4 regions of the Arthrobacter sp. AG1021 genome follow, and region 3 is predicted to be linked to each of the others. Evidence: riboswitches for the same ligand, from Rfam matches in the RefSeq annotation. Region 3 holds a riboswitch; each other region holds the start of a gene.
What was found. Region 3 has a riboswitch for S-adenosylmethionine ahead of DFO58_RS12900 (hypothetical protein). Riboswitches for the same ligand answer to the same signal wherever they lie in the genome.
Positions count from the first base shown of each region.

Region 1: linked by a shared signal. The riboswitch ahead of DFO58_RS14710 (ABC transporter substrate-binding protein) and the one ahead of DFO58_RS12900 (hypothetical protein) in region 3 are both predicted to bind S-adenosylmethionine.
Region 2: linked by a shared signal. The riboswitch ahead of DFO58_RS13465 (acyl-CoA dehydrogenase family protein) and the one ahead of DFO58_RS12900 (hypothetical protein) in region 3 are both predicted to bind S-adenosylmethionine.
Region 4: linked by a shared signal. The riboswitch ahead of DFO58_RS15990 (flavin reductase family protein) and the one ahead of DFO58_RS12900 (hypothetical protein) in region 3 are both predicted to bind S-adenosylmethionine.

Region 1 is NZ_RBLB01000010.1:244,615-250,390, forward strand. Features, by position in the region: gene DFO58_RS14705 (ABC transporter permease) at 1-308, opposite strand, end outside; gene DFO58_RS14710 (ABC transporter substrate-binding protein) at 320-1,954, opposite strand; SAM riboswitch class I at 2,076-2,167, opposite strand; gene DFO58_RS14715 (biliverdin-producing heme oxygenase) at 2,580-3,248, shown strand; gene DFO58_RS14720 (SDR family oxidoreductase) at 3,343-4,206, shown strand; gene DFO58_RS14725 (sigma-70 family RNA polymerase sigma factor) at 4,348-4,854, shown strand; gene DFO58_RS14730 (zf-HC2 domain-containing protein) at 4,851-5,537, shown strand; gene DFO58_RS14735 (hypothetical protein) at 5,607-5,776, shown strand, end outside.
Region 2 is NZ_RBLB01000009.1:497,307-503,082, reverse strand. Features, by position in the region: gene DFO58_RS13480 (sugar diacid recognition domain-containing protein) at 38-1,114, shown strand; gene DFO58_RS13475 (glycerate kinase) at 1,124-2,290, shown strand; gene DFO58_RS13470 (alpha/beta hydrolase) at 2,399-3,232, shown strand; SAM riboswitch class I at 3,425-3,515, shown strand; gene DFO58_RS13465 (acyl-CoA dehydrogenase family protein) at 3,567-4,772, shown strand; gene DFO58_RS13460 (acyl-CoA dehydrogenase family protein) at 4,822-5,776, shown strand, end outside.
Region 3 is NZ_RBLB01000009.1:371,395-377,170, forward strand. Features, by position in the region: gene DFO58_RS12885 (amidase) at 1-1,062, shown strand, start outside; gene DFO58_RS12890 (hypothetical protein) at 1,733-2,086, shown strand; gene DFO58_RS18540 (hypothetical protein) at 2,117-2,293, shown strand; gene DFO58_RS12895 (ATP-binding protein) at 2,372-3,310, shown strand; gene DFO58_RS12900 (hypothetical protein) at 3,334-3,894, opposite strand; SAM riboswitch class IV at 3,948-4,061, opposite strand; gene DFO58_RS12905 (4a-hydroxytetrahydrobiopterin dehydratase) at 4,211-4,861, opposite strand; gene DFO58_RS12910 (hypothetical protein) at 5,043-5,579, shown strand; gene DFO58_RS12915 (YetF domain-containing protein) at 5,579-5,776, shown strand, end outside.
Region 4 is NZ_RBLB01000011.1:149,736-155,511, reverse strand. Features, by position in the region: gene DFO58_RS16000 (ZIP family zinc transporter) at 1-196, opposite strand, end outside; gene dnaB (replicative DNA helicase) at 258-1,613, opposite strand; gene DFO58_RS15990 (flavin reductase family protein) at 2,215-2,715, opposite strand; SAM riboswitch class IV at 2,813-2,929, opposite strand; gene DFO58_RS15985 (XRE family transcriptional regulator) at 3,281-3,835, opposite strand; gene DFO58_RS15980 (DMT family transporter) at 3,867-4,802, shown strand; gene DFO58_RS15975 (NAD(P)/FAD-dependent oxidoreductase) at 4,892-5,776, opposite strand, start outside.

The DNA of each region.
Region 1 (5,776 bases), on a different contig from region 3:
AGCACCAGCGTTGAACCGGCGACTTCGCCGATGCGGGCGGATACTTCAGAGCCGCTGGACAGGGAGTATCCCAGATCTCCGCGCAGCAGACCGAGCAGCTGGGAGAAGTACTGGACAATGACCGGTTGGTCGTACCCGTAGTACTCCTTCATCTGCGCGATAGTCGCCGGATCAGCTGCCGAGTCCGAGTTCAGGAAAATCGTCACCGGGTCGTTGGGAAGCGACTGAACTGCGATGAATACCGCGGTGTAGGCAAGCCAGATCACCAGCAGGGCCTGGCCTACGCGCTTGGCAATGTATCCGCCCATGGCTTCGACTCCTAGCCTTCGCTCTTCCAAGCGCCCTGGAAGATCGGGGCGGTACCGGAGGTGAACTCGACGTGGGCTGACTTGTTCGCGCCGTAAACCTGGACTTCGTCCCACAGTACGAGCGTCAGGGCCTTGTCCAGCACCAGTGCACGCTGTTCTTCCTCGACCAGCTTCAGATGCTCTTCTTCGCTGGTTGCCGCCTGTTCCTTGGCGAAGAGCTTGTTCAGTTCCTCGTCGGAGTTCAGGGTCTGGGTATTGTTGGCCGGCGCGTACACCGGGCCGAGGCCGCCGAGGGCGAACTGGCGGGTGCCGAAGAATTCGACCTTGTCGTCGACCAGTGCGTTGACCAGGAAGGTGTTGTCGGCCGCGCGGTTGACCAGCTTCACGCCAAGGTCGCGCCACTGCTGCTCGATCAATTCGAAGGCCGGCTTGATGACAACCGAGTTGTTCGAGGTGGCCACCGTGATTTCCAGCTTTTCGCCGTCCTTCTCACGGATGCCGTCGGCGCCGACCTTCCAGCCTGCTTCGTCCAGGAGCTGCTTTGATTTCTCCGGGTTGTAGGCGATTTCAGAGGACAGGTCGACGAAACCCGGGGCCTTGTGGTTCAAGATCGATCCCGCCACGACGTAGCTGTCGGACAGCACGGTGTCCTTGATGGCTTGGCGGTCGATTCCGACCTGTAGCGCCTGGCGGACCTTGGCGTCCGCCAGCTTGCCGGAGCCGATGCGCACTGCTGCCTGGTTCGTGGTCAGGTCCACTCCCTGCGCGGCGAAGACCTGGCCGCCGTTGGCTGCCAGTACCTGCTCGTCCACCGGCTGCAGACCTCGGACCAGGTCGACCTGGCCCGACTGGGCGGCGCCGGCGCGGCTTGCGACTTCAGGCAGGTACTTGACCACGAGGGAGTCAAGGTATGCGTCGCCCTGGTTCGGGGCGGTTTCCGGGGCCCAGGCGTAGTCATCGCGGCTGGTGAACACCACTTCTTCGTCCGGCTTTTCCGATTCGAAGACAAACGGGCCGGAACCGACGATCTTGGCGATGGCTGACTGGCCTGCATTGTCCAGCTTCAAGGTCTTCGGGGAGACCAGGCCTGCGGCGACCGAAGAAGTAGCGCGCAGGAAGTTGGCGTCGGGACGCTTCAGCGTCACCTTCACCTGGTTCTCCCCCACGACCTCGGCCGACTTGTAGGCGCCGAAGTCCACGTTTGGAGCGATCTGTGCATCCTTGATGCCCAGACCCAGCGCGTCAAGATTCAGCTTAACCGCTTCGGCATCAAGCGCGGATCCATCCGAAAAAGTCACTCCGTCGCGAATGGTGAAGGTGAATTCCGTCTGCTCCTTGTTCGCCTTGAAATCCTTGGCAATCCAGCCCACCAGCTTGCCGGATTCAACGTCGAAGTAGGTCAGGCGGTCAAGGACCGAGTTCAGCACGTTGGCCTTCTCGTAGAAGCGCGCTGCCTGGGTCTGCCAGTTGTTGATCGGGGTGACCTCGGCGAAGGTGAAGGTGCCGCCTTCAACCGGTTCGCCGGAGGCGGTCGGGGCGCCTTCCGCTGGGGCGGCAGTTGTCGAGTTTCCGCCGCAGGCAGTCAGCGTCAGGCCTAGGACGGTGACAAGGGCCGCTGCTTTCAAGCTCAGGTGCGAAGTACGCATCTTCGTGTGTTCCTCTCGGTGTTGGACCCGAGGATTACGCCTGATGTTCAACGATCCGCTTGTAGCGAGTTCGAGGGAAGGCAGAGATCTCCCCTTGAAGGACCGTTGCGAAATCTAGCAATCTCCATCGGTCCTGGCCTTAGCACCGCTCCCGATGTCGGGTGGTTGCTGCGACGTCAACGAGCCAGGTCTCTCAGTCGCTCTGGATGGTGTGGTGTCCAATTTCTTGAACAATTTCAGTGTCGAACACGGAGTTGAATATGACCAAGCGTGACGTAAGTAAAACGTCATGAAACCCAGCAACGGTTATCAACGCTCTTGAAACGAGTCATTTTGCACGTCACAAAGCGTCTTGTGACGATTCTTGTCGACAGCTCTGACAAATTCTTGACTCGGCACCAGGAAGCAAGATCTGTTGCGGCTCCATGGATGAAGGAGCTGGTTGGACAAAATCGCGATATCAGCGACCACGGCCCGCCCTTCCCAAGCCGATGCGTCCGCCGTCCGGTGAACACGGAAATCACCGTCTCCTGCAGAATGGAACAACCCTCGATTGAAACCGGAAATTAGGTTAGCCTTAATAAAAAATTTCGCCATTCCAATCGCGCTAAGAAAGACGGGCAACATGAGCGCCACCGACGCAACACAGTTTTCCGCCCGGCTTCGCAGCGTCACCCAGGAAGATCACCACGCCGCAGAATCCAGCGACTTCATCACCACGCTGATGGGCGGGGAACGCTCGGCACGCGACTACATGTTGCTGATTGCCCAGTACCACTACATCTACGGTGCGTTGGAAGAAGAAGTCCGGGTGCTTGCCGCGGATCCGGAACTTGGCGAAATCTTGGACGCGGCACTTGAACGCAGTAGGCAGATTGCAAAAGACCTGGATGTCCTGCTGCCGGCCCACGGGTTGAAGGAGATCCCAGCGGCGTTGCCGGCCACCGAGGCCTACGTTGCGGCAATCCGCGCCTCGGCGGCGGAACCGGCGCGCCTCGTCGCCCACCACTACCTGCGCTATCTGGGAGACCTGTCCGGCGGCCTAGCCATCGGAAAGCTCGTATCCCGCCACTATTCCATTCCCGATGAAGCATTGAACATGTGGAAGTTCGAGGCCATCGACAAGCCAAAAATCTACAAGGATTCCTACCGCGACAAACTCGATGTTTTCGGGGCGAACACCTCGCATGCCGAAGCGGTGCTGGACGAGGCGAAGCGCGGGTTCCAGTGGAACAAGTCGATCTTTGAGGACCTGCTGAAGGCAAGCGCCAGCGAGCTGAGCGCCGCATCCTAGGTTTTCGGAAGTTCTGCACTGACCTGCCACCGGCCGCGGGAATGCCTTCGGCCGGCACGTCGTTGGCAACGGTAACCGTCAACGGAGGAAACTCATGAAGATCGCAGTCGCCGGAGCTACCGGAAAACTCGGCACCCTTGTTATCGATGCGCTGTTATCCCGGGGCGCCCCAGCGGGCAGCCTGGTCGCGCTCGGCAGGTCCCCGCAGAAACTCGCCGCCTTGGCAGCCGCGGGCGTGGAGACCCGCGTCGCCGACTACAACGCAGCGCACACGCTCGTCGCGGCCCTCGAAGGCGTCGACAGGCTGCTGCTGATTTCCGGCAGCGACGTGGGACACCGGATCCCGCAGCACGAGAACATCATCAATGCCGCCCGTCGTGTTAACGTCTCGATGATCGCCTACACATCCATCGCCAATGCGCGCACCGGAGCGCTGAAGCTGGCCGCCGAACACGTGGCCACCGAGGACCTGCTGGCGGCCTCCGGGATCCCCTATGTCCTGCTGCGCAACGGCTGGTACATCGAGAACTACACGGACCAGCTCATGGGCTACCTCAATAGCGGGGTCATCCTCGGCACGGCGGGCGAGGGAAAAATCAGCGCCGCCACCCGCGCGGACTTCGCCGAGGCTGCAGCGGCCGTCCTGCTGGATGAGCAGGTTGCCGGGGGAACCATCTACGAGCTCGGCGGAGACAAGCCCTTCACGCTCGGCCAGCTGGCCGGAGCGTTCGGCGCCGCCACCGGGCAAGAGGTCACCTACCGGGATCTGGACCCGCAGACCCTGGCCGGCATCTACGAAGAGTCCGGAATTCCCAAGGTTTACGCCGAGATCCTGGTGGACACCGACGTGCGTATCCGCGACGGCGCCCTTGAGGTGCACGGCTCGGACCTCGCCCGGCTGATCGGCCGCGCACCCACCCCGCTGGGCAGGGCCATCAAGCAGGCCCTGAACAGATAGGCACGGCGCCTTCGGCCCCGGCGAGCGCACGCCGGCTGATTGCGGATATCCTTGGCCTGGATTGAACGAAATGCCCGATTCGCTCGTGTATCAGGCATGAGCGAGAATCAACTCGGAAAATCCCGGCCGCGAAAGGGGCGCGTGACAACCAGCGATGACGCCACCCTGCGGCTGCTGCATGAAAGATACGCGCAGCCGCTCTGGCGTTATGTCTTCTCGCTGACCAGAGACTCGTACCAGGCGGAGGACATCGTCCAGGAGACCCTGCTCAAAGCCTGGAATTCCCCGCGGATTCTCGACGAGCCGGTGGAAGAGGTCCGCGGGTGGATGTTCACGGTGGCCCGCAACCTGGTGATCGACCAGTCCCGCAGCGCACGCTCACGGCATGAACGCAGCATCGAACGGCTGCCTGATCAGCCCGCCGCGGATCACGCCGACCAGATTTTCGACGAGATCCTCATTCATGACGCGCTCGCTGCGCTCAGCGAACCGCACCGGCAGGTGGTGGTGCTGGCCTACTACGGCGCCTACAGCACGCAGCAGATCGCAACGGAATTGGGCATCGCGGACGGAACCGTGAAGTCCCGGCTGCATTATGGGATGAGGGCCTTGAAGCTGGCCCTCCAGGAACGGGGAGTAACACGATGAGCGAGCATGAGAAGTTCGCCCAATGGGATGCCGCCTATGTGCTGGGCGCGCTGGAGCCGGCCGACCGCCGGCTGTTCGAAGAGCACTTGGAGAACTGCGAACGCTGCCAGGGCGCCGTATCCGAGCTCAGCGCGCTGCCGGGCTTGCTCTCGCGCGCGCACGACCCGGAAGAGGTGACGGCCCTGGTGCCGCAGCCCCCGGCGGACCTGTTCGAGAAGACCGCCCGGCGCGCGGTCTCCGCGCGCCGGCGCCGCGGCACCCGCTTGGTCCTGCTGGCCGCGGCCGCCGTCGCCGTGATCCTGGGCATCGGCCTGCCGTTCCTGCTGCGCCCTGCCGCTCCCGGACCGGTGCTTGCCCTGCAGCAGGTTGCCGAGCAGTCGCTGAGCGCCGACGTCGGCTTCGAGTCGGTGGCGTGGGGCACCCGGCTGAACATCGACTGCGACTATCCCGCAGGCTACGAATTCGGCGACGCCAACGGCCCGTGGTCCTACGCGCTGCTGGTGACCGACACCAAGGGAAGCACCATGCAGGTCGCCACGTGGAAGGCAGTGCCCGGCAAGAAGATCACCCTCCAAGCCGCCACCTCGCTGCCGGTCGACCAGATCGCCGAGGTGACGGTGAAGACCCTGGCCGGACTGACGGTCCTGCAGTCGCCGATGGACAAGAATTTGCTGGATCAGTGAACCGGGACGGGCTGCGCCTCGTGTAGCAGGCAAGCCGCTCACGCGGACACCACGAGAAAGGCACAGCTCATGAAATCGTCACTGAAGTCCTGGTGCGCAGCAACCTCAGCCGTCGTGGCCCTGGCATTGGCCCTGACCGGATGCGCGAACGACTCGGGATCCACCGATACCGCTTCCCCCTCCGCCGACGCCCAGTCCAGCGCCGTGTCCTCCGCCCCGGCGGAAAGCAGCCCGAGCGG
Region 2 (5,776 bases), 130 kb from region 3:
AAAGACGCGTGGTCAGATGGTGGGTAGACTACCAAGCATGGCGCAGAAGGCAACAGGAAAACTCACCCACACGGTGGCGCTGCGTGTTGTCCAAACCATCGCCCCGCGCGTCGACTACCCGCTGAACATCATGGACGAGCGCGGGATCATCATCGCTTCGTCCGACCCTAAACGGTTGGGGAACCCGCATCCGGACGCGCTCAGGGCCCTGTCGGAGAACCGCACAATTGTCACCGCCCAGGCCGACCCGGTGTCCGGGCAGCTGCCGGGCGTCAACGTGCCACTTTATGCGGACGGCATCGTGCAGGGTGTCGTGGGGGTGACAGGGGCACCGCAGGAGGTTGCGTCGCTGGCCCAGCTGATTTCGCTGACCGTGCAGCTGCTGCTTACCCAGCACGAGGAGCATGTCCGAAGCACGGTGCGCGCCACCCAGATTAGTGACATGCTCTCCGGACTTGTGTCGGGATCCGCGAGCGACGAAGCCTTGGCTGAGCAGCTCGAGCAGCTGGGCTTGAGCGCGCCATGGTCGCTGAGCCTGCTGCTCGACGAGGACGGGCCTGAGCAGTACGAAGCAGCATTGACGATTAACAATGCCCGATGGGTGCTGTCCTCCGGTCCAATCGAGGATCCTGCTTCTGCCCGCGCGATCCTCGGGCCCCCTCGGACACAGCCCAGCGACCTTCTGGTCGACGCCGAGAACCTGCGGACCCTGGGCGCGGTGCCCGCGCTGGTTCCGGCTGCCGGACTTCGCGAGCTCTGGAACGAGGACATGGCGCTGTCGGCGGCCAGAGCACCGGAAGCGTACTGCCGTTCGCTGGCCCGGCGCACGGCCCAGATCAGTGCGGAGCATGCGTTCACGCTGCTGGCGCTGGCCGCCAGTTCGACGCAGTCCGAAGCCATCGCAAGGCTCACGGTCCACCGCAATACGCTGATCCAACGAATGGACCGGATCAAGCAGGTCACCGGCAGCGACCCGCGGGTTCCCGGCGAGCTGATGGCCTTGCTCAACTCCATCTACGCCCGGGTCCGGCTGGGCGAAATGCACATATTCCAGTATTCGAAGCAGCTGAAGTATGGGCTTCGGCCTATAGGACTTGTGGAGGAATCTCCATAGGGTTAATGCATGACCTCAACACCGAACTCTTCGCCGGCCACTGGGTTGCAAATCGCCGTGGTGCCGGATTCCTTCAAAGGCAGCGCTCGCGCCAGCGAGGTCGCCGAAGCCATCAGGACCGGATTCCTCGCAGGTGCCGGCAGCCTGGGCCGTGAAATCTCCGTGACCGCGGTGCCCTTCGCCGACGGAGGCGAGGGAACCCTGGAAGCGCTGATCGACGCGTGGGGCACCGAACCGGTTCCGGTGCAAACCGCTGATGCCTTAGGCAGACCGGTGCAATCACGGCTGGGGCTGTCTGCCGACGGGAAGATCGCGGTGGTCGAAGCAGCCGAAGCAGCCGGCCTGCCGCAGGTCGCCGATGCGCCGCGCCAGCCGCTGTCGGCCACCACCTACGGGCTCGGCGCGCTGGTATCCAAGGCGCTGGACCTCGGGGCCGAGCAAATCATCCTCTGCCTGGGCGGCTCCGCGACCACCGACGGCGGCACCGGTTTGCTTTCCGCTCTGGGCGCCAAGTTCCTCGACGCCGACGGCAACCAGCTGCAATCGGGAGGCGGCCCGTTGAACGAGCTACACAGCATCGATGTCAGCGGGCTGGATCCGCGCGCCGCCGGGGTAGTGTGGCAGATCGCTTGCGATGTCACCAACCCGCTATTGGGCGAGAACGGCGCCGCAGCGATCTTCGGGCCGCAAAAGGGTGCTTCCCTGAAGGATGTCGCAACCCTCGACGCCGGGCTGGGCCGGCTGGCCGATGTGCTGGAAACCGCCACCGGCCGGGTGCTGCGCGACCGAGAAGGCATGGGCGCCGCCGGAGGCCTGGCCTTCAGCCTGGGCAGCTACTTCGCGGTCGACCTGGTCCCCGGGTGGGAGCTGGTCGCCCGGGTGCTGGACGCCCACCGCATCATGGGCGGCGCGGATCTGGTCATCACCGGCGAGGGCCGGCTGGACTCGCAGTCCCTGCAGGGCAAGGTGGTATCCGGGGTACTGCAGGCCGCCGGGGGAGACGTTATCGTGATCGCCGGATCGGTCAGCCTGGAAGACCAGGTTTTGGCCGACGCCGGAATCCTCGCGGCCTACTCGATCGCTCCGGGCCCGGCGAGTTTGGCCGAGCTGTCCGCCGACGCGCTGAAGCTGCTGGAGCGCACCGCGTTCAGCGTCGCACGGACCTACCTGCGCTGAAGCGCTCGCTGTCGCTTTGCGCAAAACCCTTGCCACCGTCGAGGACCGATGCCTAGCGTGGGAGGCAGCGCGGCAACCGCCGCGACCTTCGTCGGAGAAAGGGCCAGCATGGCAACCGTGAAAGTCGGAGAAGAGAACACCACCGATATCGAGCTGTACTACGAGGACCACGGCTCCGGGCAGCCGGTGGTGCTGATCCACGGCTACCCGCTGGACGGATCCTCCTGGGAGCTGCAGACCGCGACGCTGCTCGGCGCCGGCTACCGCGTCATCACCTACGACCGCCGCGGCTTCGGCAAGAGCTCCAAGGCGGCCGTCGGCTACGACTACGACACCTTCGCCGCCGACCTGCACACGCTGCTGGAAACGCTTGACGTGAAGGACGCAGTGCTGGTGGGCTTCTCCATGGGCACCGGCGAGGTAGCCCGCTACCTTTCCACCTACGGCTCGGCCCGCGTCGCGAAGGCCGCCTTCCTCGGCTCGCTGGAACCGTTCATCCTGCAGACCGATGACAACCCCGAGGGTGTGCCGCAGGATGCGCTGGACCCGATGGCCGAGGCCGCCAAAACCGACCGCTACGCGTTCTTCAGCAGCTTCTTCGAGAACTTCTTCAACACCGAGACCTTCCTGGGCAACCGGCTGAGCGAAGAGGCGCTGGCCGCGAACAAGGCCCTGGCCTATGCCGCCTCGCCCTACGCCTCGGTCGCGGCCCAGTACACCTGGACCACCGACTTCCGCGCCGACATCCCGAAGATCGACGTGCCCGCGCTGATCGTGCACGGCACCGCCGACCGGATCCTGCCCGTGGACGTCACCGGCCGGCGCTTCGCCGAGGCGCTGCCCGCCGCCGAGTACCACGAGGTGGATGGCGCCCCGCACGGGCTGCTGTGGACCCACGCCAAGGAGGTCAACGACCTGCTGCTCGGCTTCCTCTCCCGCTAGCCGCAGGGCCCGCCGGGCCCGGGCACTGCGTGCGCCAATATGACGTCGTGCGACGGCTGGATGCTGCCGCGCGCCGTCGCGATCTGGGCCCGGCGCGGGTTCCAAACTCCCAATATGACGCAGTTTTGCGGTGCGTTCCGCCGCGTGACGGGGCGGTTCCCTCCGGCTTCGGCGGCGTGCTTGAATCGGTGCACACCATCCAGAGCGGCTGAGAGACCTGGCTCCGCGACGCCGCAGCAAGCCTGTAATCCGCAGGGAGTGCTAACGCCAGGTTCGATGGAGCCCGGGCCGCGTCCCGGTATCCCTCGGAAGTCCAATTCCAAGGAGCCCGATCATGACCGTCACCGCATTGCCCCGCGTCCCGTACACCGGCACCGCCAGCCAGGCCGAACTGGAGCGCTGGCGCGCCGTCGCCCGCCAGGTTGCCGGCACCCTGGCCGCCGACGCGCTGGCCCGCGACCGCGCCAACAAGCAGCCCTTCGCCGAGGTGCAGCTGCTGCGCGAGGCAGGGTTGCTGGAATTGCTGGTCCCGGCCGAGTTCGGCGGCGCCGGCGGGCACTTCGAGACTGCCTTCGAGGTCATCCGCATCCTGGCCGCCGCCGACGGGTCGATCTCCCAGCTGCTGGCCTACCACTACATCAACCAGTCGGGCATCGCCTTCTACGCCCCGGCCGAGGCGCAGGCCGACTGGTGGCGGCGCACCGTGGCGGGAAGCTGGCTGTGGGGCGACTCGGTCAACCCGGTGGACCCGAACCTGGTGCTGACCCGCGAGGGCGATGGCTACCGGCTGAACGGGGCCAAGCGCTTCTCCACCGGCTCCGGGGTGGGCGAGGTCATCGTCGTCAACGCGGAGGTCGAAGGCAGCGGCGAGCTGCTGGCCTTCGTGGTCCCGCGCGAGGCCGAAGGACTGCGCATCGTCGACGACTGGGACTATCTGGGCCAGCGGCTGAGCGCCTCGAACTCGCTGGTGTACCGCAACGTGCGCATCGAGCCGTCCGACGTGCTGGGCCCGGTCACCGACGAGCCGGTGGCCACCCTGCTCACCCCGGGCATCCAGCTGGCCTTCGCGAACTTCTACCTGGGCATCGCGGAGGGCGCGCTGGCGCGGGGCCGGCAGATCCTGCTGGGGCGCACCAACGCCTGGTTCCTCTCGCAGGCCGAAACCTATTCGCAGGACGTCGTCTTCCAGCGCACCGTGGGGGAGCTGAAGGCCCGCACTGCCGCGGTGGCCGCGCTGGCGGAGAAGCTGGGCCGCCGCTTCGATCAGGTGCTGGGCGGGGCAGTCAGCCAGCCGCAGCGCGCCGAGTTGGCGGTGGCGATCGCGGAGCTGAAGGTCGTGGCCAGCGAGGCCGGCGTGGAGGTCGCCAACCGCATCTTCGAGGTCACCGGATCCTCCTCCACCAAGAGCGACGTCGGGCTTGACCTGTTCTGGCGCAACGTGCGCACGCACTCGCTGCACGACCCGGTGGACTACAAGAAGATCGAGGTCGGCGCCTACTTCCTGCGCGGCGAATCGCAGCCGCTCTCGCTGTACACCTAGACACTGGACGCCTACGCCACCCTGCCTGCAACACCGATTGGAACACCAGATGACTGTCCTGTCCACATCTCGCCTGGCCTGGCTGCGTGAACGCTTCGCCCCGCACTTCCAGGCCATCGCCGACGGCGCCGCCGACCGCGACCGCACCGGCGAACTGCCCTACCGCGAGGTCGCCGACCTCGCCGCCGCCGGTTTCGGCGCGATCCGCGTGCCCGTCTCCCACGGCGGCGCCGGCGCCACCCTGCCCGAGCTGTTCGAACTGCTCACCGACCTGGCCGCCGCCGACTCCAACATCGCCCAGGCGCTGCGCGCGCACTTCGCGTTCGTGGAGGACCGGCTGGTCGCCGCCCCGGGTCCGGCGCGCGATACCTGGCTGGCCCGCTTCGCCGCCGGCCAGCTGGTCGGCAACTCCTGGACCGAGGTCGGAGCGGTGACAGTGGGCGAGGTGGCCACCAAGGTCAGCCCGGACGGTTCCGGCGGCTTCACGATCACCGGCGCCAAGTACTACTCCACCGGATCGATCTTCGCCGACTGGCTTGACACCTACGCGCAGCGCACCGACACCGGAACCCGCGTCATCGCCGCGGTCTCCCGGCACCAGCCGGGCGTGGAGCTGGCCGAGGACTGGGACGGCTTCGGCCAGCGCACCACCGGCACCGGCACCTCCACCTTCACCGGCGCGGCGGTGGAGGAGCTGATCGAGTTCGACACCCGCTTCAAGTACCAGACCGCGTTCTACCAGCAGGTGCTGCTGGCGGTGCTCGCCGGCTCCGCCAAGGCCGCCGAACGCGAGTTCGCCGCGCAGCTGGCGGCCCGCAAGCGCACCTTCAGCCACGCCGCGGCCAACATCGCCGGGCAGGATCCGCAGCTGCTACAGGTCATCGGCGAGGTCTCCGCCGCCGCCTTCGCCGCCGCGGCCACCGTCGAGCGCGTCTCGAACGCGCTGCAGGGCGCCTACGAGTCGGCGCTCGCGCTGCACTCCGGCGGCTCGATCCAGGAGGACG
Region 3 (5,776 bases):
ATCATTCATGCAAGAACCACAAGCCCAGAATTCAGCTGTGCCACGACGACGCACTCACCCATGTGGGGGATCACCAGAAATCCGTGGAACACCAAAACGTCTCCCGGCGGATCGTCGGGCGGATCGGGTGCCGCCCTGGCGGCCGGATTTACCACCTTGGCAACGGCCTCGGACATTGCCGGGTCCACACGTATCCCGGCCGGTTTCACCGGAACAGTTGGCTACAAGGCACCCTATGGGCGCATTCCGGGTCTGGGCGCCTTGGCCGCGGACTGGTACCGCGGAGACGGGCCGATGGGACGAACCGTTGCCGACACAGCGCTGTTGGCCGCCGTCATGTCAGGCCGCCATTTGGCAGACCACCGTTCATGGGGCCGGAACGGACTGAATCCACTGCTTGACGGCGACGTTTCGGGACTGCGTATTGGACTCTCACTCACACTTGGCGATTATCCTGTTTCAAATGAAATTCAGGACAACACGATACAAGTAGCCAAAGCGTTGGAAGCTGCGGGAGCAACGGTTGTTCCAGTGGAACTTCCATGGAATACCTCTCGGATCACCGAGACAACCTTTGCGCATTTTGGCCACATTCTTGGCCCTGCAATGCGGAAGGAAACCGAGGGATTCGAATCCGAATTGGCCCGCTATACCGAGCAATTCATTGCGGATGCCACGGCGGCTGCTACGAGACATACCCTTGTTGATTCCCTAGAAATGGACCGGCAACTGCAGGCTGAATTGGCCTCCGCGATGGAAGGGCTTGATGCCTTGCTATGTCCTACCTCTGCGGTAGCTTCCTTGGATGCCGCTGAGGATTACCTAGATGGGTTGACCATCGATGGCAAACACTTGAGACATTATTGGGAAGGCCATATGACCAGCCCCTTCAACGTCGCCAACCGAAGCCCGGTGGTGGCGGTACCGAGCGGATTATCGTCCGAAGGTGTTCCAACTGGAGTGCAGGTGGTTGGTCATCCGTTTGATGAATCCATGGCTTTCCGCGTTGCGGCTGCCGTCGAGAAACACGCACCCGGACCCACCTTCCAGATATTCGAGTGAATGTCCGCCCCTCGCCTGGATTTCTAATTTGGGCGGGGACGACTCCTTGGCACGAGTCCAGTCGCTTCTTCGGTTGGCGGCCGTTCGGGTTTTGTTCCGGTTCTCGGCTGACGGCCCGGTCCCGGAAGTACAAACGGGAGCACCCGCACCGGGAGAGGACCATGTTCACGGTGGAAGTGTAGATGCCCAGGTGGCAGCCGATGTGGGCCGGGCCCCGCAGCGGTTCACGCGCAGGGCGATTATCCGTCGGTCGGTGTGGGTTCAGGTGCGGTGCGGGCTGAAGCGCTTGTATATGCCTGCTGTGACGTGCTCGCGGTAGTGAGTGGTCCAGCGGTTAGCGGTACCGGTGGAGACTTGGAAGCGGCCGGCAGCGCGGCGCAGGGACCAGCCAGTCTCGAAGATGCTGCGGGCGAGCAGGGTGCGGCTTTGGAAGCGGGGTGGCGTTTGGATTGGACATGGAGAAGCCCTCTGGGTTGTCGTGAATGTTGTCGCAAACACCGCTTCAATCAGAGGCCTTCTCTTTGTCATTGAGCTACGCCGCTTGTTATTAACCTATGTGGGTATCACAACTAGGCGCAGGCTCCAGTTCTGGCCAAGCACTCCGAGCAAGCCGGCTAAGTACCTGTAATTTTTGCACCCACTAGGAGACTTTCACTGCTAGGTTCTGCTCATGGATGCAGAATTACGTGCCTTTATGATGTCCTTCAACAAGCTGGCAGACCTCGCTGAAGAATTCGGCCAGAAGCCCAATGAAGCGCAGCTGGCACCCGTGCTGGAAAAACATCTGAAAGTTTCGCCTAGCTCGCTTCCGCTGATCACCGAGTCATTCGGTTCCCACCGGCTCGCGGATGCCAATATCATTCTTGACCGCATTGCCGGCAACGATCCCTCCGCCAAGATCGTCGGTATCGCCGGGCAGCAAAGATACCATTCGGACTTGGCCGATCTGCTGATGCCGGAGAACCACATGGGTATTGTGGGTGAGCCTTCCTACGCTTCACTTGCTGTGGGCCCGGACCAGTAGCGTCGGTTCCTGACACTGGGAATCCACCTCTTGCATTACCACTCCAGCCCGCTGGCAGTTTTGATCCGGAAGGCCAATCCGGAGTACGGGAAGCCCGAAGCTGCATTGGAGATCCTGTCCCCCGACGAACAGGTGACCGACGCATTCCTCAAGGAATTTCGCAACGGGTTGCGCACCTCGAGCATCTTCAAGGGCCAGGTCATCTAGTTCAAGGGCAACGAGTACCAGGAATCGAACGCCGGAGTCGCCTTCCACCGGCGCGAACCCTTCCCGCGCGAACAGCTCGTGCTGCCCGACGGCCTGCGTGAACGCATTGAGGAACAAGTCCTCGGCGTCGGAACCCACCGCGATGTTCTAACTGCGCTCGATGCGCATCTCAAACGCGGTGTCCTGCTCTACGGCTCGCCGGGCACCGGGAAAACCCACACCGTCAGGTATCTGGCCTCGGCGGCTGAAGACCACACTGTTATCCTGCTCAACGGCGATTCGTTGGCCTACATCTACCAAGCCGCCGCGATGGCGCGGGCGCTGCAGCCATCGATCGTCGTGCTGGAAGATTGTGACCTGATCGCCGAAGACCGCAGCTTCAGCCACGGCCCCCAGCCGCTGCTTTTCGAAGTCCTCGACACCATGGACGGCCTGGAACCGGACGCGGACGTCACCTTCCTGCTGACCACGAACCGCGTGGATTCCCTGGAGCGCGCCTTGGTGCAGCGCCCCGGGCGCATCGATCTTGCAGTGGAGATTCCACGCCCGGATCTCGAAGGACGTATTGCCCTGCTCGAACTATATGCAGCCAAGCTGAAGCCCAGCTCCGACACCGTGCAACAGCTTGCGCACCTGGTCGATGGAACGACTGCCTCGTTCACCAGGGAATTGGTTCGCCGATCCATCCTCAACGCCGCAGTCGCGGGCCAGGCTCCGGGTGACGCCCATCTGCTCGAAGCCGCCCCGGAGCTTATGGGCGATGCGGCCACTCTCACGCGAAACTTCCTCGGGGGAACCAGCGACCCGGATCTTGACGAGGCGGAAGAATTCAGCGAAGACGCATCCTTCGGATGGTTCCCCGGGATGGCGGGAAGCTACGAAGCGCCCAGCGGATTTGAACAAGATCCGGAAGCTGAACAGGTCGGCGGCAGCAGGGGGGTTGTAGGCTGCGCCTTCCTCCTTGCCGGGGAGGAATATCCCCCTGCTGCGCCAGCGCACCGCATCGTTGCCGCCTGAAGGCGTTCCTGCCGTGGGGCGATTCAGTTGGTGATCCCTTGATGGAGCGGGTCACCGTAAATAAACTGCTGAAGCGCGGCAGATGGCCGGCCGAAGAGCAACCGTTGCGGAAACTCCGCCCATTCCTCCGGTTCCAGCTGCACAACATGCGCCGGGTAGCAGCGGTCAACCAGAACCGCCCCACCCCGCTCATCGCGTTGCAGTTCCTTGTAGAGTTGCCCTGCCCTCGGGTTAGGCGCCAAGATGCCCAGCCGTCTCATCCGATCTTCGAGGCGAAGCAGGTCCTCCGGACTCTTGCAACGCCGACGTGCGTGCGCTGCTGCTTCCCTGATTCCCGAACTGACGGCCCAATACAGTTCAGGTGTGAAGCCTGCGGCGATCCAGCGGAGGATGTAGTTCTGCAGGTGTTCCGGCGTCTCGCTGAGCTTGCCGCTGGCGAATTCCCCGCTGCGGGTTGCCTGCCGGTAAGCCGACTGCTCGACCGGACGTCCTCCGAAAAATGGGTAGTCCATGACCACGCTGTTCCACAGCCGTTCCTGCAGGGTGCCTTCTGGATGGTCAATCGAGAATTCTTGGTTTTGCATCTTTGTTCGCTCCTGCTCAGGGAGCCGGCCGGGCACCTATTGTGCCGGACTGGCCCACCGACTTACCCGGGATTTTTGTCCGGGTCGGTTCTTCCCCTGGGGCACCCCGCTCGATGAGGAGGGTTGCCGTGCGACCAGCCAGGTACTTTGCGTCGCAGCTCTTGAACTTGGAATCCAGCCTAACCCGCAGCTACCGACAGTATGGGCGCAGCGCAGGATACAGCAGATCCGGTGCCCATGCCTTCGCAGGTACGGACACCGGATCAGCCATCGATTCTGGTGGACAAGTCCACCTTTGACTGCAGTTCGCTCGGTGCTAGCGGTCGGCCTCGGTGCAGATGCAGAAGCGATTGCCCTGGGCGTCGGTGATGACGGTGAAGGACGGCGCGGCATCGGCGTCGGAGTGGGCGCCAACTTCTTCCAGCTTCGTGAGCACCGGACCGCTTTCCGAATACGGAACCCACACGTCCAGGTGCAGCCGGTTCGTATTGGGAGTGTCGGTTTTCTGGAACCAGATCGCCGGGCCGCGACCGTGGGGATCGGCGATGCTGCCGTCGTCCAACGACTTGTACCCAAGCCCGGCGGCCCATTGCTCCGCGATTTCCTGGGGCTTGTCGGTGTCGATGGCAATCTCCACTGCGCGGATCAGGTCGACGCGGGGTTTGGCCCCGAGGGCCGCGGCCCGCTCGGAGATCTTGCTGGCCAGCGCAATGTCGCGGGTGGTGACCTGGCCGCCGGCGTCATGGGAGGTGGTTGTCACGAACACGCGGTTGTAGCGCCAGTCCACGTCGGGGTGGTGGTTGTCCATCTCTGCGGCGCTTGCGATATCGCTGAAAAGCTCGATCGCGGCCGCGGAGGTCTTGGTCTCGAAGACCGCGGCAATGGCTCCGGGGATCTCCCGCCACTGCGGCATCCCCTGGAGGTATTCGTTGAGCTGGTCTTGGGCAATTACGTCCTGTGCAGGCATGCGTTTCTCCTTTCTCCGGCAACCTTTCCACCCGAGGGGGCGAAGTTCAATGGACCTGCGCAGACTGCCAGAAACAACGGACGGTTGCGGCGTACTGGATAACTGCTGTGAACATCGGTCTTCCGTGGAGAGCGGCACCGGCCGCGGCTAATCTCGGCAAATATGGGCACAAGGAGTTTTGATGACTAATATTCACAACGCCAAGGTCTCTGATTCAACGTTGGACGATGTCATTGACGAGACTGCTCACCGCACGCGACGCATCGTGAGCCGGATCAGCATCCTCATCGTCGCAGCCATCGTAGCGGCCGCGGCGCTTGGAGCGTTCGATGTGGAGTCCAGCACCGACCGGTCCGAGGATGGTGTGCAAGTCCACGTGCGCCACCCGTTGGTGGCGCGGGCAGGCAATGAGGTCGAGCTGGAAATACTTGTCAGTTCCGACGAACCGCTGCCCGATACCTATAAGGTGCGCCTTACCGAGGACTACCTGTTGTTCTTCGAGGACTTCGCGGTCTTCCCGGACCCGGAATCGCAAAGTTCCGACGCGACCGGTGCGGTGGAATTCGAGGTTGCTACCCAGCCCGGGGCCACGCGAATGCTGGTTCGCATCACCGGCCGGGCCTCTGACCAGTGGGATTTGCGCACCGACGGGAAGCTCGAGGTCGAAATCGGCGATTCCACCGTCAACGTACCGTTCACCACTTGGAGGGTTCCCTAATGGAAATTGTCATTCGCGCCGCCATCGCCTTCGTGGTCCTGTGGCTGGTGACCCGCGCCGCGGGCCGTTCAACCCTGGGCGAGCTGAGCTCGTTCGAGTTGATTCTGTTCGTCGTCCTCGGGGACCTGGTGCAGCAGGGCATCACCATGGAAGACCGGTCGCTGACCGGGAGCCTATTGGCCGCCCTCACCATGATC
Region 4 (5,776 bases), on a different contig from region 3:
CCGCCAGCCCGCCCATGGTGAAGGCCTCCAGCACCAACTCGAAGCTCAGCGCGCTGACCAGCACGCCGGCGCCGAACGCCATGACGGCGCAGACCCAGACCCGGGGAATTCGCAGCCACCAGGCCGCTACGGCCCCGATCAGCAGCGCTGATCCGGCCACGGTTCCCCAGAGCAACGCGTGGAGGGAGACGAACATGACACCCACTATAGTTGGCGGTCAGCCAACCCAGTAGGTGCCCTGGAAATGCCGGCCGGGGCTACCCTTCCGAGGACATGTTGCTGAAGCGCGAGTAATGTCCCTGGAATGCCACGGTGATGGTCTTGGTGGGACCTGCACGGTGCTTCGCGATGATCACGTCGGCTTCGCCCGGACGGTTCTCCTTGTCGTACACATCGTCGCGGTGCAGCAGGATGACCATGTCGGCGTCCTGCTCGATCGAGCCCGATTCGCGAAGGTCCGAGACCATGGGCCGCTTATCGGTACGCTGCTCGGAACCACGGTTCAGCTGCGACAGCGCAATCAGCGGCACGTCGAGCTCCTTGGCCAGCAGCTTGAGGTTACGCGAGAACTCGGAGACTTCCTGCTGGCGCGATTCCACACGCTTGCCCGAACTCATCAGCTGCAGGTAGTCGAGGATGATCATGCGCAACTCGTTGCGCTGCTTCAGGCGTCGGCACTTGGCGCGGATTTCCATCATGGACATGTTCGGCGAATCGTCGATGAACAGCGGGGCCTCGTTCAGCCGGCCCATGGTGGTCGCGATCTTGGTCCACTGCGCGTCCTCCACCGAGCCCTTGCGCAGGTCCTGCAGCTGGATGGATGCTTCCGCCGAGAGCAGGCGCATTGCGATCTCGTTGCGGCCCATTTCCAGGGAGAAGAACACGGTGGCCATGTTGTGCTTGATGGCCGCGGAACGGGCGAAGTCCAGCGCGAACGTCGACTTGCCCACGGCGGGACGGGCCGCGATGATGATCATCTGGCCGCCCTTCAGGCCCTGGGTCAGCTCGTCGAACTCGTAGAAGCCGGTGGGCACGCCGGTGATGCCGTCGCCGGCGTTGGCGGCGTTCTCGATCTCGTCGACGGTACCCTCGATGATTTCGGACAGCCGCACGTAGTCTTCGCTGCCGCGGTTCTCGGAAACCTTGTAGACCTCGGCCTGCGCCTCGTTGACGATGGCATCCACCTCGCCGTCGGGCGAGTAGCCCATCTGGACGATACGGGTTCCGGCGTCCACCAGGCGGCGCAGCACGGCGCGTTCGCGCACGATTTCCGCGTAGTAGCCGGCGTTCGCGGCGGTCGGCACCTGCTGGATCAGATTGTGCAGGTAGGCGGCTCCGCCGACGCGAGCGATCTCGTTGCGCTTGGTCAGCAGGTCGGCCACGGTCACGGCATCCGCGGGCTCACCGCGGCCGTACAGGTCAATGACCGCCTCGTAGATTGCTTCATGGGCGGGACGGTAGAAGTCGGTGCCGCGAAGGACTTCGACGACATCGGCAATCGCGTCCTTGGAGAGCATCATGCCGCCAAGAACCGACATCTCGGCTTCGATATCCTGCGGCGGCTTGCGCCCCGCATCCGATGCTCGCTCTTCGTAGATCGGCTCTGCACTCATTACAGACACTTCCATCCCCTATGTACCCGCCGGGAAACCACTTTTGCCATATCGGCAACTGTCCATCGTGTCAGCACCAACCGACAGCTGGGCCCGGAGGCCTTGTGGATAGTCTTTCCCAGTGCCAACACTAGGTGGGTTATTAACAGAGGTAAACCCTGATATCCACAGAATATGTGGATAACCCACCACCTCCTGTGGACTCCCCTGTTCACTACGTGGGGATAATCCTGTGGATTACCCCACTTAAATGGCAGATATTAACACTTGACTTGGGTTTTTACGTTTTCACAGCTGTGGATAGAGAATTAATTTTTTCCACTGCACACAAGCTCCGTAGACGTTATCAACAGCCTGATTCCCGGAATCAAGGCGTTTTTCACAAGTTATCAACCCCAATCAACAGGCTATCCACAAAGCTGTGGATAGTGCTGTGGATAGCGACCCCGTCATAATTGCGTGATGAGCTGCGGAAATCCACACGTCGGCGAGCCGCGGTCCACGGAAACCGGGCATCAGGGCCCGAAGCCGCGCGGTTTGGATTTAAAACCGCTGCGGCGCGAAGGATGACCCTTCGCGCCGCAGCGTCTGGTGATGTCAGTTAAACGAGTTCGGGCACTGGCAGTGAGTGAAATCGCGAATCGTGGAAGATCTGCGGGGAATGGTTGGAGAAGTCATGACCGTGGACCTCCAGGAAGATCACCCAATGGTCGCCGGCTTCCACTTCGTTGTAGATCGAGGTCTCCAGCCAGAGGGTGGATTCCTGGATGAACAGGGCGGCTTGCTCAGTCTCATGGGTATCTACGCCGGCAAAGCGGTCGCCGTGCTTTGAGGCGATCTGCCCGCAAATCCCGTCGTTGCGCTCGCTGAGCACCGAGACGCCGATACGCTCCGCGGCACGCAGCTTGGGCCAGGTGTTGGAGGTTTTCTGCACCGCGAACATGACCAGGGCTGGCTCCAGCGATACTCCGACGGTAAAGGACGACGCGACGAGGCCGGTTTTCTCCCCGTCAATGACGGCGCAGAGTGCGGCGACGCCTGATGGGTGCTGCGCGAAAACCTTGCGCAGGGTCAGCGGGTCAAGATCCTGATTCAAAGACATGGCTCGATTCCTTCGGGTCGTGCCCAACGAGCGGGAACGTCCGGCAACAGCCCGTGGAGTTCACTTCTGCGCGCTGCCAGATGTTTGCACACTCGATGTGCGGTACTTGTGCCACGCGTTCTTGCGTGGGACCGAATCCTCACCTGGAGCACCCCACTACCGTTGAGAGGGTTGCCGGCCAGCAAGCCAGGGCTTATAGCTGACGCTCTTGATTCTGGTTAAAACCATATTGCTCGTTACGCCGCACGGTCAAACATTTCACTTCTCAAATCGCAATATTCAAGAAATTGTTCGACTTCTTCGGTAATTTCCGTGTTTCGATCATCCTTTTATTCGGAAGTTTCAGTCATTTTGCACGCATCTCCAGCCAACTTGTGCGGTTTGATTTCAAAGAATGTAGCGGGCCAAGGCAATCAAGCCGCTGGCTTCGTACATCTGCCATGCCGAGGGCAAGCGTCGCCCAAGCCCCCACAGACTTGCAGAACCCGACTCCCCGGATACCCCCGGGCGGTCCACAGCGACGCTTCCGTCAGAAGTACCGCCGCGCTGGCGGCCAGCCCGCCCGTCACGAAATGACGTTTCGAACGAACTTCACCGGTTCCGCGCCGGCATTCACGTAGGAATAGGACTGCGAACTGGGGTAGGTTGCATGTTCCCCCGCGTTCAGGTCCAGGACCGTCGAGGCGAACTCAATGAGCAGCTTGCCGTGAACTACCAAGATCATTTCCGACCAGCCTTGGGGATCGGGCTGGGCGTCATATCGTTCGCCGGGCGCAAGCACCCACGTCCACAATTGCACCTCTTCGCTGGCGGGGGCCGACCCCAGCAGCATCGCCCGACTCTGCGGACTACTCCCCTTCCACGCCAGTTCATTGATTTCGGAACGGGCCGCAGTAGGCGCGGTCACCAGATCAACGAAGCGAATTCCCAGCGCTTCCGCCAATTGGTCGAGTCCCGCCAGGCTGATATTCGCCTCGCCGGCTTCGAGGTTGATGATCGTGCGTCGGCTGACCCCCGAGCGCTGCGCAAGAATTGCCTGGCTCAGTCCCGCGCGTTTTCGGAAGTCGCGGAGATTGGATCCAACGTTGCGGAGAACCGGAGAGTCACTGGAATCTTGCATGTGCACTATTCTGCACTATATGATGTGCAGAATGGTGCACATTTCTGCCATACGGGAAAATTTTTCACTCAGCAGGCAAGAAGCCGCCCTCCTTACCATCACGTCCGTCTGGGGCGGAACTTTCCTGCTGATTCACTTGGCCATGCGCCACAGCGGACCGATGTTCTTTGTCGGCGTCCGATTTGTCATCGCAGGCTTGGTCGCCGCGGCCATTTTCTCGAAGTCGCTCTGCAGGATCACCGGCAGGGAGTTATGGGCCGGAACGGCCATCGGCGTGATGATCTTCCTGGGTTATGGGCTGCAGACCCAAGGGCTTCAAACCATCAATAGCAGCACTTCGGCGTTCCTGACAGCGCTGTACGTGCCGATGGTTCCGCTGTTGCAATGGCTGGTCTTTCGCCAGCGCCCCCACACGATGGTTTTGCTCGGGGCGGGTCTCGCCTTTGTCGGACTACTGCTGCTGGCTGGACCGGGTGCCGTCAGTCTGGGCTTGGGCCCTGGAGAGATCGCAACCTTGGCGAGCACCCTGCCTATGGCCGCAGAAATCCTGTTGATTGGCTTCTACGCCGGCAAGGTCAACCTGGGCAGGGTCACCGTCATCCAGCTGCTTGTTGCCGGCGGCCTCGGATTCTCCGCCATGCCGGCAGCCGGTGAATCCGTCCCCGAGTTCTCCTGGCTCTGGGCCGCCCCTGCCATTGGCCTGGGAGCCGCAAGTTTCCTGATCCAGGCGACCATGAACTGGGCGCAGAAGTCCGTCTCCCCCGCCCGGGCCACCATTATCTATGCCGGGGAACCGGTCTGGGCCGGAATCTTCGGCCGCATGGCCGGTGACCGGATGCCTGCCTTGGCGTTGCTCGGCGCGGCGGTCATCGTGGCCGGGACGTTGCTCAGCGAGATCCGACCGAGACCGGAGGACACGACACGGGATCAGGCTCAGGCTCCGAATCAGGACGCCCTGACCGAATAAGCCCGCAGACCTTTGGCACGCAGCCCTCGGCCCGCCCGGTCGCACCATCGAACCGGGCGGGCCGAGGACCCTCCAAACGCATCCACGCGTCAGAGCCGGTGGAAGCTTTCGGCGAGCGCGTACACCGGAGTGTCCAACCCCTCGTAGCGTGCCTTGAGCTGCAGCCCCAGATACTTGGAGTAGTGCCGGGACTGGTGCAGGTTGCCGCCGTGGAACCACAGGTTCTTGACCCTGGTCGGCTTCCACATGTTGCGCAACTCCCCCTCCCACGGCCCGGGATCCTTGGTGGTGCCCGAGCCCAGGCCCCAGCATTTGCCCACTTCGTCGGCGACTTCCTGGGAGATCAGCTGCGCGGCCCAGCCGTTCATGGAGCCGTAGCCGGTCGCGTAGACCACCGCGTCGGCGGGCAGCTCGGTGCCGTCGGACAGCACCACTGAATGTTCGGTTAGGTGCGAGACCTCGCCCTTGGCCAGCGCGATGGACCCGTCGGCCACCAGCTCCGAGGCGCCGATGTTGATGTAGTAGCCTGAGCCGCGGCGCAGGTACTTCAGGAACAGCCCCGAGTCGTCGTCGCCGAAGTCCAGGTCGAACCCGGCGTCGGTCAGCGACTGGTAGAACTGCGCGTCGTCCTCCCTGATCTGAGCGAAGGCGGGTTTGTGGAATTCGGGCAGCACCTTGTACGGGATCGAGGCGAAGATCAGATCCGCGGTATCGGTATCGATCCCGTTGGCCAGCGCCTCCTCCGAGTACAGCGGCCCGAGCACGGTTTTCATCAGCGATTCGGAGCGCACGATGTGCGTGCTGGAACGCTGGACCATCACCGGCTTGGCGCCGTTGTGGACCAGGTCCGCGCAGATGTCGTGGGCGGAGTTGTTCGCGCCGATCACCACGACGTTCTTGCCGCGGTAGGACTCGCCGCCCGGGTGGGTCGAGGAGTGGTTCTGCTCCCCGGCGAAGATCTCCTGGCCCGGGTA